DNA from 2 places in the Micromonospora sp. CA-248089 genome. Region 2 is predicted to be linked to the other one. Evidence: riboswitches for the same ligand, from Rfam matches in the RefSeq annotation. Region 2 holds a riboswitch; the other holds the start of a gene.
The links. Region 2 has a riboswitch for cobalamin ahead of ACQP26_RS12955 (acyl-CoA thioesterase). Riboswitches for the same ligand answer to the same signal wherever they lie in the genome.
Positions count from the first base shown of each region.

Region 1: linked by a shared signal. The riboswitch ahead of metE (5-methyltetrahydropteroyltriglutamate--homocysteine S-methyltransferase) and the one ahead of ACQP26_RS12955 (acyl-CoA thioesterase) in region 2 are both predicted to bind cobalamin.

Region 1 is NZ_CP192016.1:4,109,666-4,113,445, reverse strand. Features, by position in the region: gene ACQP26_RS19350 (beta-1,3-glucanase family protein) at 1-626, shown strand, start outside; cobalamin riboswitch at 833-1,050, shown strand; gene metE (5-methyltetrahydropteroyltriglutamate--homocysteine S-methyltransferase) at 1,167-3,416, shown strand; gene ACQP26_RS19340 (Ig-like domain-containing protein) at 3,536-3,780, shown strand, end outside.
Region 2 is NZ_CP192016.1:2,736,716-2,740,495, reverse strand. Features, by position in the region: gene ACQP26_RS12970 (sensor histidine kinase) at 1-651, opposite strand, end outside; gene ACQP26_RS12965 (response regulator transcription factor) at 648-1,343, opposite strand; gene ACQP26_RS12960 (DM13 domain-containing protein) at 1,445-2,011, shown strand; cobalamin riboswitch at 2,042-2,249, shown strand; gene ACQP26_RS12955 (acyl-CoA thioesterase) at 2,381-2,893, shown strand; gene ACQP26_RS12950 (LysE family translocator) at 2,897-3,256, shown strand; gene ACQP26_RS12945 (LysE family translocator) at 3,277-3,519, shown strand; gene ACQP26_RS12940 (PrsW family intramembrane metalloprotease) at 3,555-3,780, opposite strand, start outside.

The DNA of each region.
Region 1 (3,780 bases), 1.4 Mb from region 2:
TCAACCGGGGCACGCTCGGCACCGTCGACACCCAGCCCAGCACGAACGCCGCCGACTTCTACCGCAGCAACCCCACCAACCAGTACGCCCGCCTGATCCACGCCAACATGACCGACGGCCGGGCGTACGCGTTCGCCTTCGACGACGTCGGCGGATTCGAGTCACTGGTGCACGACGGCGACCCCCGTTCGGCCGGACTGATCCTCAGCCCGTTCACCGGCGGTGGGGGCGGCAACCCGACCACCGGGGTGCCCGTGGTCAGCAACTGGAACAACAAGTGCATCGACGTGCCGAGCTCCAACTTCGTCGACCGCGTGCCGCTGCAGATGTGGAACTGCAACAACACCAACGCGCAGAAGTGGACGTTCAGCGGCACTGCCCTGAAGAGCCAGAACGACAAGTGCATGGACGTCGACGCCGGGTCCACCGCCAACGGGGCGGTGGTGCAGCTCTATACCTGCAACGGCACCGGCGCTCAGCAGTTCACCCTGAACGCGGCCGGAGACCTGGTCAACCTTCAGGCCAACAAGTGCGTCGACATCAAGGACCGGAACGGCAACGACGGCGCGAGGCTCCAGCTCTGGGACTGCACGGGCACGGCCAGCCAGAAGTGGCGCAAGGGCTGACCGGCCCTGCGACGGGGGCGGGGGCCGACCGCGAGTCGCTCCCGCCACCGGCAGGCCGGCGGACGACGAGTCAGGCGCCGGGCGAGCCGGCGGAGGCCGTTCTCCGCTCCGCTCGGGCCCTCTCGTCGCACGCAGGCACCTCGCTGCCGCGACGGCTCGCCGTCCCGCAGGGCGGACGCGCCGACCACGTCGGCTCACCGCCCCATACGATGGACAACGGTGCTGGTTCGCCGTGCCCGTGAAGGGTGCGGCGTCGTAAGAGGGAACCCGGTGTGAGTCCGGGACTGCCCCGCAGCGGTGAGTGGGAACGACAGCCGTCATCGAAGCACTGGACCGTGAGGTCTGGGAAGCGACGGCCAGTAGGTGACCGGATGGACCGGTCGCGCCCGCGAGTCCGAAGACCTGCCCGCACTGCGCACACCGTCCGGTGTGCGCCGCCGACGGTCGCTCGGGACGGCCGGTGCGGAAGCCGGTACGCCGCCTGTACCCCTTCCCTCCCTGCCCCGATCGGCCTCGTGTGCTTCGAGGGAAGGGATCTCCATGAGTACCGCATTCGGTCAGAGCACCGTGCTGGGCTATCCGCGTATCGGGGGCAACCGGCAACTCAAGAAGGCCGTCGAGGCCTACTGGGCGGGTCGGATCGACGCCGAGGAGTTGGCGGCGACCTCTGCCGTGCTGCGGGCGGAGGTCTGGCAGACGCTGCGCGACGCGCGCCTGGACGCGATCCCGTCCAACACGTTCTCCTACTACGACCACGTCCTGGACACGGCCGTCGCCGTCGGCGCGATCCCACACCGGTTCGCCCGTCTCGGCCTCGGCGATCTCGACACCTACTTCGCCATGGCCCGGGGTGTCGACGCCGAGCCGGCGCTCGAACTGACGAAGTGGTTCGACACCAACTACCACTACCTGGTTCCCGAGATCGGCTCCGACACCGCCTTCGCGGCGAATCCCGACAAGGCGCTGCGCGAGTACCGCGAGGCCCGCGAGCTGGGAATCGACACCCGGCCGGTGCTGGTCGGTCCGGCCACATTCCTGCTGCTGGCCAAGCCCACCGAGGCGGGCGGCGATCCGCTCGACCGGTTGACCGACCTGGTCGACGTGTACGCCGACATCCTGCGATCCCTCGCCGCGGCGGGCGTGCGATGGGTGCAACTGGACGAACCCGCCTACGTCGCCGACCGGAGCACCGCCGAGATCGACGCGCTGCGGGAGGCGTACACCCGGCTCGGCGCGGTGGAACAGCGGCCGGCGATTTTCGTCGCCACCTACTTCGGCGAGATCGGTGACGCGCTGCCCGCCCTGCTCGACACGCCGGTCGAAGCGGTTGGTGTGGATCTGGTGGCCGGGCCCGGCAACCTGCGGCGGCTGGCCGGTGCGGGCCCGTTGCGCGGCAAGACGATCGTCGCGGGCCTCGTCGACGGCCGCAACGTCTGGCGTACCGACCTGCGCGCCGCCGTGGCGGCTGGTGCCGCTGTCACCGCCCTCGCCGACCACGTCACCGTGTCCACCTCGTGCTCGCTTCTGCACGTGCCGGTGGACCTGTCCGCCGAGACCACTCTCGACGCGGCGCTGCGTCAGCGGCTCGCCTTCGCTCGGCAGAAGGTCGATGAGGTCGTCCGGCTCGGCCGCGCGCTGCGCAACGGCACCACGTCCCTGCCCGAGCCGCTGCCGCCGACCCCGGCCGCGTGGCGCGACGACACCGTACGCGGCCGGCTCGCCGCGCTGCGCGCCACGGATCGGCAGCGCGGCGCGTACCCGGAGCGAGCGGCGGCACAGCAGGCCCGGCTGAACCTGCCGCCCCTGCCGACCACGACCATCGGATCGTTCCCGCAGACCGACGAGCTGCGCCGCGCGCGTGCCGAGCATCGGGCCGGCCGCCTCGACGACACCGCCTACACCCGGCGCATGCGCGCCGAGGTGGAGCACGTCGTCCGGCTCCAGGAGCGGCTGGGCCTGGACGTGCTCGTGCACGGCGAGCCGGAACGAAACGACATGGTCCAGTACTTCGGCGAGCAGTTGGACGGGTTCGCCGCCACCGAACACGGCTGGGTTCAGTCCTACGGCTCCCGATGCGTGCGCCCGCCCATCATCTACGGGGACGTGGCACGCAGGGCGCCGATGACCGTCAACTGGTCCACCTACGCGCAGTCGCTGACCGACCGACCGGTCAAGGGCATGCTCACCGGACCGGTCACCATCCTGGCCTGGTCGTTCGTCCGCAGCGACCAGCCACTGGCAGACACCGCGGACCAGGTTGCGCTCGCCCTGCGCGACGAGTGCCGCGATCTCGAGGCAGCCGGTATCCGGGTCATCCAGGTCGACGAGCCGGCCCTGCGTGAGACGCTGCCACTGCGCGGGGCGGACCAGAAGGCGTACCTGGACTGGGCAGTCGGGGCGTTCCGCCTGGCCACCTGCGGAGTCGCCGACGACACCCAGATCCACACCCATCTGTGCTACTCGGAGTTCGGAGAGGTGATCACGGCCATCGAAGCCCTCGACGCCGATGTCACAAGCATCGAGGCATCCCGCTCCCGGATGGAGGTCCTCGACGACCTCGCCGCGATCGGATACCGCCGGGGTGTGGGGCCCGGCGTCTGGGACATCCACTCACCCCGGGTGCCGTCCCACGACGAGGTCGTCGGCGCGCTGCGCCGGGCAGTGGCCGCGGTGCCGGCCGAGCGGCTGTGGGTGAACCCCGACTGCGGCCTGAAGACGCGCGGCTATCCCGAGGTCGAGGCGTCCCTCCAGCACCTGGTCGCCGCTGCGGCCGAGCTGCGCGGACGCTGAGCCGCGGGCCGGGCGGAACGCCGCGCCGTTCCGCCCGGCCCGGACCCGGTTCCGTCCTTGACAGACCGTGCCCCGAGCGCCGAGGCTGCATGAAGTGATGTGTGTCGATGCACGGGGGCATGATGCGACGCAGGATCTTCGCGCTGGCTACAGCCGCAGCGGTTGTCGTCGGCGGGGCCACGACGATGGCGCTGCGGCCGGCGTACGCCGCGACGGCGTGCACGGTGGACTACACGATCACCCGGGAGTGGTCCAGCGGCTTCTGGGCCGAGCTCACCGTCACCAACCTGGGCGCTCCCGTCACCGACTGGTGGCTGCGATTCCGGCAGGCAAACGGCCAGACGATCACCATGGGCCTCGACCG
Region 2 (3,780 bases):
GGTCTCCGGGGCGACGACACGCACCCGCCGGTCGGCGGCCAGCGGCGCGGTGGCGGCGATCGCGTCGGACACGACGTCACCGAGCGGCACCGGGGACAGCGCGGGCCGCAGCGCTCCGGCGTTGATCCGGGACAGCTCGAACAGGTCGTCGACCAGGCGCGTCATCCGGTCCGTCTCGACCCGGATCCGGCGGTGGTACTCGGCCACCGCCGCCGGCTCGTCGACCACCCGGTCCTCCAGCGCCTCCGCCATCGCCCGCAGGCCCGCGAGCGGCGTACGCAGGTCGTGGGAGACCCACGCGACCAGCTCGCGGCGGCCGGCCTCCAGCTGCCGTTCCCGCTGCCGGGCCTGGTCGGCCCAGACCGCCGCCTGCGCGAGCCGGCGGGCGAACGCCACCCCGACGGCCAGGCTGACCGCCGCGGACGCCGCGACCGTCACGAGGACGACCTGGAGGTCGTGCGCGGACAGGAACATGGCCTGGGCGACGGCGGTGACGCCGGCCGTCACCGAGGCGATCGTGACCGCGAGCAGCACCGCGATGTGCGCGAGGATCGACCGGCGGCGCACCAGCCGCAGCGCGCAGGCGCCGAGCGCGCCGACGACCGCGCCGGCCAGCAGGGCGTAGAAACCGATGACCAGCAGCTCGTTCACCGGGACTCCTGCGGCTCGTAGCGGTAGCCGACGCCCCACACGGTGACGATGCGCCGGGGCTGCGCGGGGCAGTCCTCGATCTTCTCCCGCAGCCGGCGGACGTGGACGGTGACAGTGGACTGGTCGCCGAACCGCCAGCCCCACACGCGGTCCAGCAGTTCGGCTCGCGACCACGCGCGCCCCGGATTGGCCAGCAGGAACGCGAGCAGGTCGAACTCCCGTACGGTCAGGCCGAGCGGCCGCCCGCCGCGTTCGGCGATGCGGCGGTCGATGTCCGCGGTGAGGTCGCCGTCGCGCAGCACCCCCGCCGGTCCCCGGTCGGGCGGGGCCGCGCGCCGCAGCACCGACCTGATGCGCAGCACCAGTTCGCGCGGCGAGAACGGCTTGGTCACGTAGTCGTCCGCGCCGACCTCCAGCCCGGCGACCCGGTCCGCCTCGTCCCCGAGCGCGGTGAGCATGACCACCGGCAGGCCGGGTAGCCGGCGACGCAGCCGCCGGCACACCTCGATGCCGTCGAGACCCGGCATCATCAGGTCGAGGACCACCAGGTCGGGCGGCTCCTGCTCGGCGGCGGCGAGCGCGTCGGCCCCGTCGAAGGACAGCCGGACCCGGCAGCCATCCTGTTCCAGATACCGCCGGACGACGTCGCTCACCGTCCGGTCGTCGTCGACGACGAGCACGTAGCGCCCCATGCGCCAGACGCTACCCACCGGCGTCCCGGCACGGCGGCCCGCGGTCGACCCGTAAGCGGACGGAAAGATCTTTGCGGCGGGTCCGGGCCTACCGTCGGAGCATGGGCAGAAGACGTGTGGTGTTGGCGGGGCTCGCCGTCGTGGCCGTCACCGGTCTCGCGGTGGGTCTGTACCTGTTCCAGCCGTGGCGGCTGGTGACCGACCGTGAGGTACGCGAGGCGCTGCCGTCGGTGACGGAACCGCAGCCGCAGCCGGCCGGCACGAGCGGCCCGCCGCCGACCGTCGCACCGCCCGCCGACGTGGTCCTCGCCGCCGGGGACTTCGTCACGCACGAACACGACACGTCGGGCCGGGCGCAGCTGGTCCGTCTCGCCGACGGCCGCCGCCAGCTGCTCCTGCGCGGACTGGACACGTCGGACGGTCCGGACCTGCGGGTCTGGCTCACCGACCGGAAGGTGCTGCCCGGCCGGGCGGGCTGGCAGGTGTTCGACGACGGCCGCTGGGTCGAGCTGGGCCGGCTCAAGGGCAACATCGGCGACCAGGTGTACGACATCCCGGCGTCGGTGGACCTGGACGGGCTGCGCAGCGTGTCGATCTGGTGCAAGCGGTTCGCGGTGTCGTTCGGCGCGGCGCCGCTGGCCGCTGTGACGGGATCGGCGCCGGCCTGACGCCTGTGCCGCCGGCCCCGGACGCTGGGCTACGCTGCGGGAAGCGCTGGTTCACCCGGTCGGCGACGGCCGGGTGTCGTAAGAGGGAACCCGGTGTAAGTCCGGGACTGCCCCGCAGCGGTGAGTGGGAACGACCGCCGTCAACAGCACTGGGCCACCGGCCTGGGAAGCGACGGCCAGTAGGCGACCTCGTGTCACGCCCGCGAGTCCGAAGACCTGCCCGCGTCGCGCGTACCACCGGTGCGCGCCGCCGTCGACCTCGCGGGTGGGTCGGGCGGGTGACACGCCGCGCGGTACGCCGTCGGCGTGCCCTCGACGTGCACACCCCGGCCGGTCGGCGGTCCGCTTCTGCGAGGACGGAACCGCACTGTGCCCGACACCATCACGCTCACCGGCCGACCACCGTCGGCCTCGCACCTGACCCTGTCGCAGATCATGGACCAGCACCACACCAACCTGATGGGCACGGTCCACGGCGGGCGCATCCTCAACCTGATCGACTCGGTCGCCGGGGTGGTCGCCGCCCGCCACTCCGACGGTCCGGCCGTCACCGCCGCCATCGACGAGACCGCGTTCCTGCGCGCCGTGCGCGTCGGGGACGTGGTGCACGTCGACGCCCGGATCACCTGGGCCGGCCGCAGCTCGATGGAGGTGGCGGTGAAGGTCAGCGCGGATCGGTGGGACCGCGCGGTGCCGCCGGTGGACGTGGCGACCGCGCACCTGGTGATGGTGGCGGTGGACGACGACGGCCAGCCCCGGCCGGTGCCGCCGCTGCGCACCGAGACCGACGGCGACCGGCGGCGCTACCGGGAGGCGCAGATCCGGCGCGAACACCGGCTGGCGCTGCGCCGGGCCCTGCTCGACGGCGCCGGGGAGGGCTGAGCGGTGCTCGGACTCTCCGCCGCCACGCTCGCGGGCTACCTGGCCGCGATCGTGGTGCTCATGCTCACCCCGGGGCCGGACATGATGTTCGTGCTCGCGAACGCCACCCGGTACGGCGCGCGGGCGGGCGCGGTGGCCGCGCTCGGCGTCGCCGCCGGGGAGGCGGTGCACGTCGCCGCCGTGGTGGCCGGGCTCGCCACCGTCATCGCCGCGTCCCCGGTGCTGTTCACCGCGATCCGGTGGGCGGGCGCGGCGTACCTGATCGTGCTGGGTCTGCGGGCGCTGCGCGGCGCCGGCCGGCCGGCGCCGCCGCCGACCGGCCGGACGGCGGGGGCGGCCGGGCGTTCCGGCGCGGGCTGCTGACGAACCTGCTCAACCCGAAGATGATCCTGTTCAGCGTGGCGTTCCTGCCGCAGTTCGTCCGGCCCGAGGCGGGCCCGGTCGCGGCGCAGCTGGTGCTGCTCGGCGTGCTGTTCGTCGCGGTGCAGCTCACCGTGGACCTGGCGCTCGGCGTGGGCGCCGGGCGGTTCGCCCGCCGGTGGGGCGACAGCCGCTGGTCGCGGCGGGTCGACCGGCTCTGCGCTGTCGCCTTCGTCGCGCTCGGCGTCCGGCTGGCCGCCGGCTGACGGGCTGCGGGCGGGCGCGGCGCCGGGCGGCCGGCTCAGCCGGGATGCGCTGCCGTCTCCCGGGACGCCGGCACGACCGGCGTCCCGGACGCGGGCGGCCGCTCGCGGTCCAGGTGCAGGCGCAGCAGCAACCAGCCCAGTGAGACGCCGCCGATGAACACGTACGCGGGCTGGGTGCCGAAGGTGTCCCAGCAGGTGTGCAGCGTGACGGCGGCGGCGAAGGTGAGCAGGAACGCCGCCAGCTTCCGGCCGCCGGGCGCG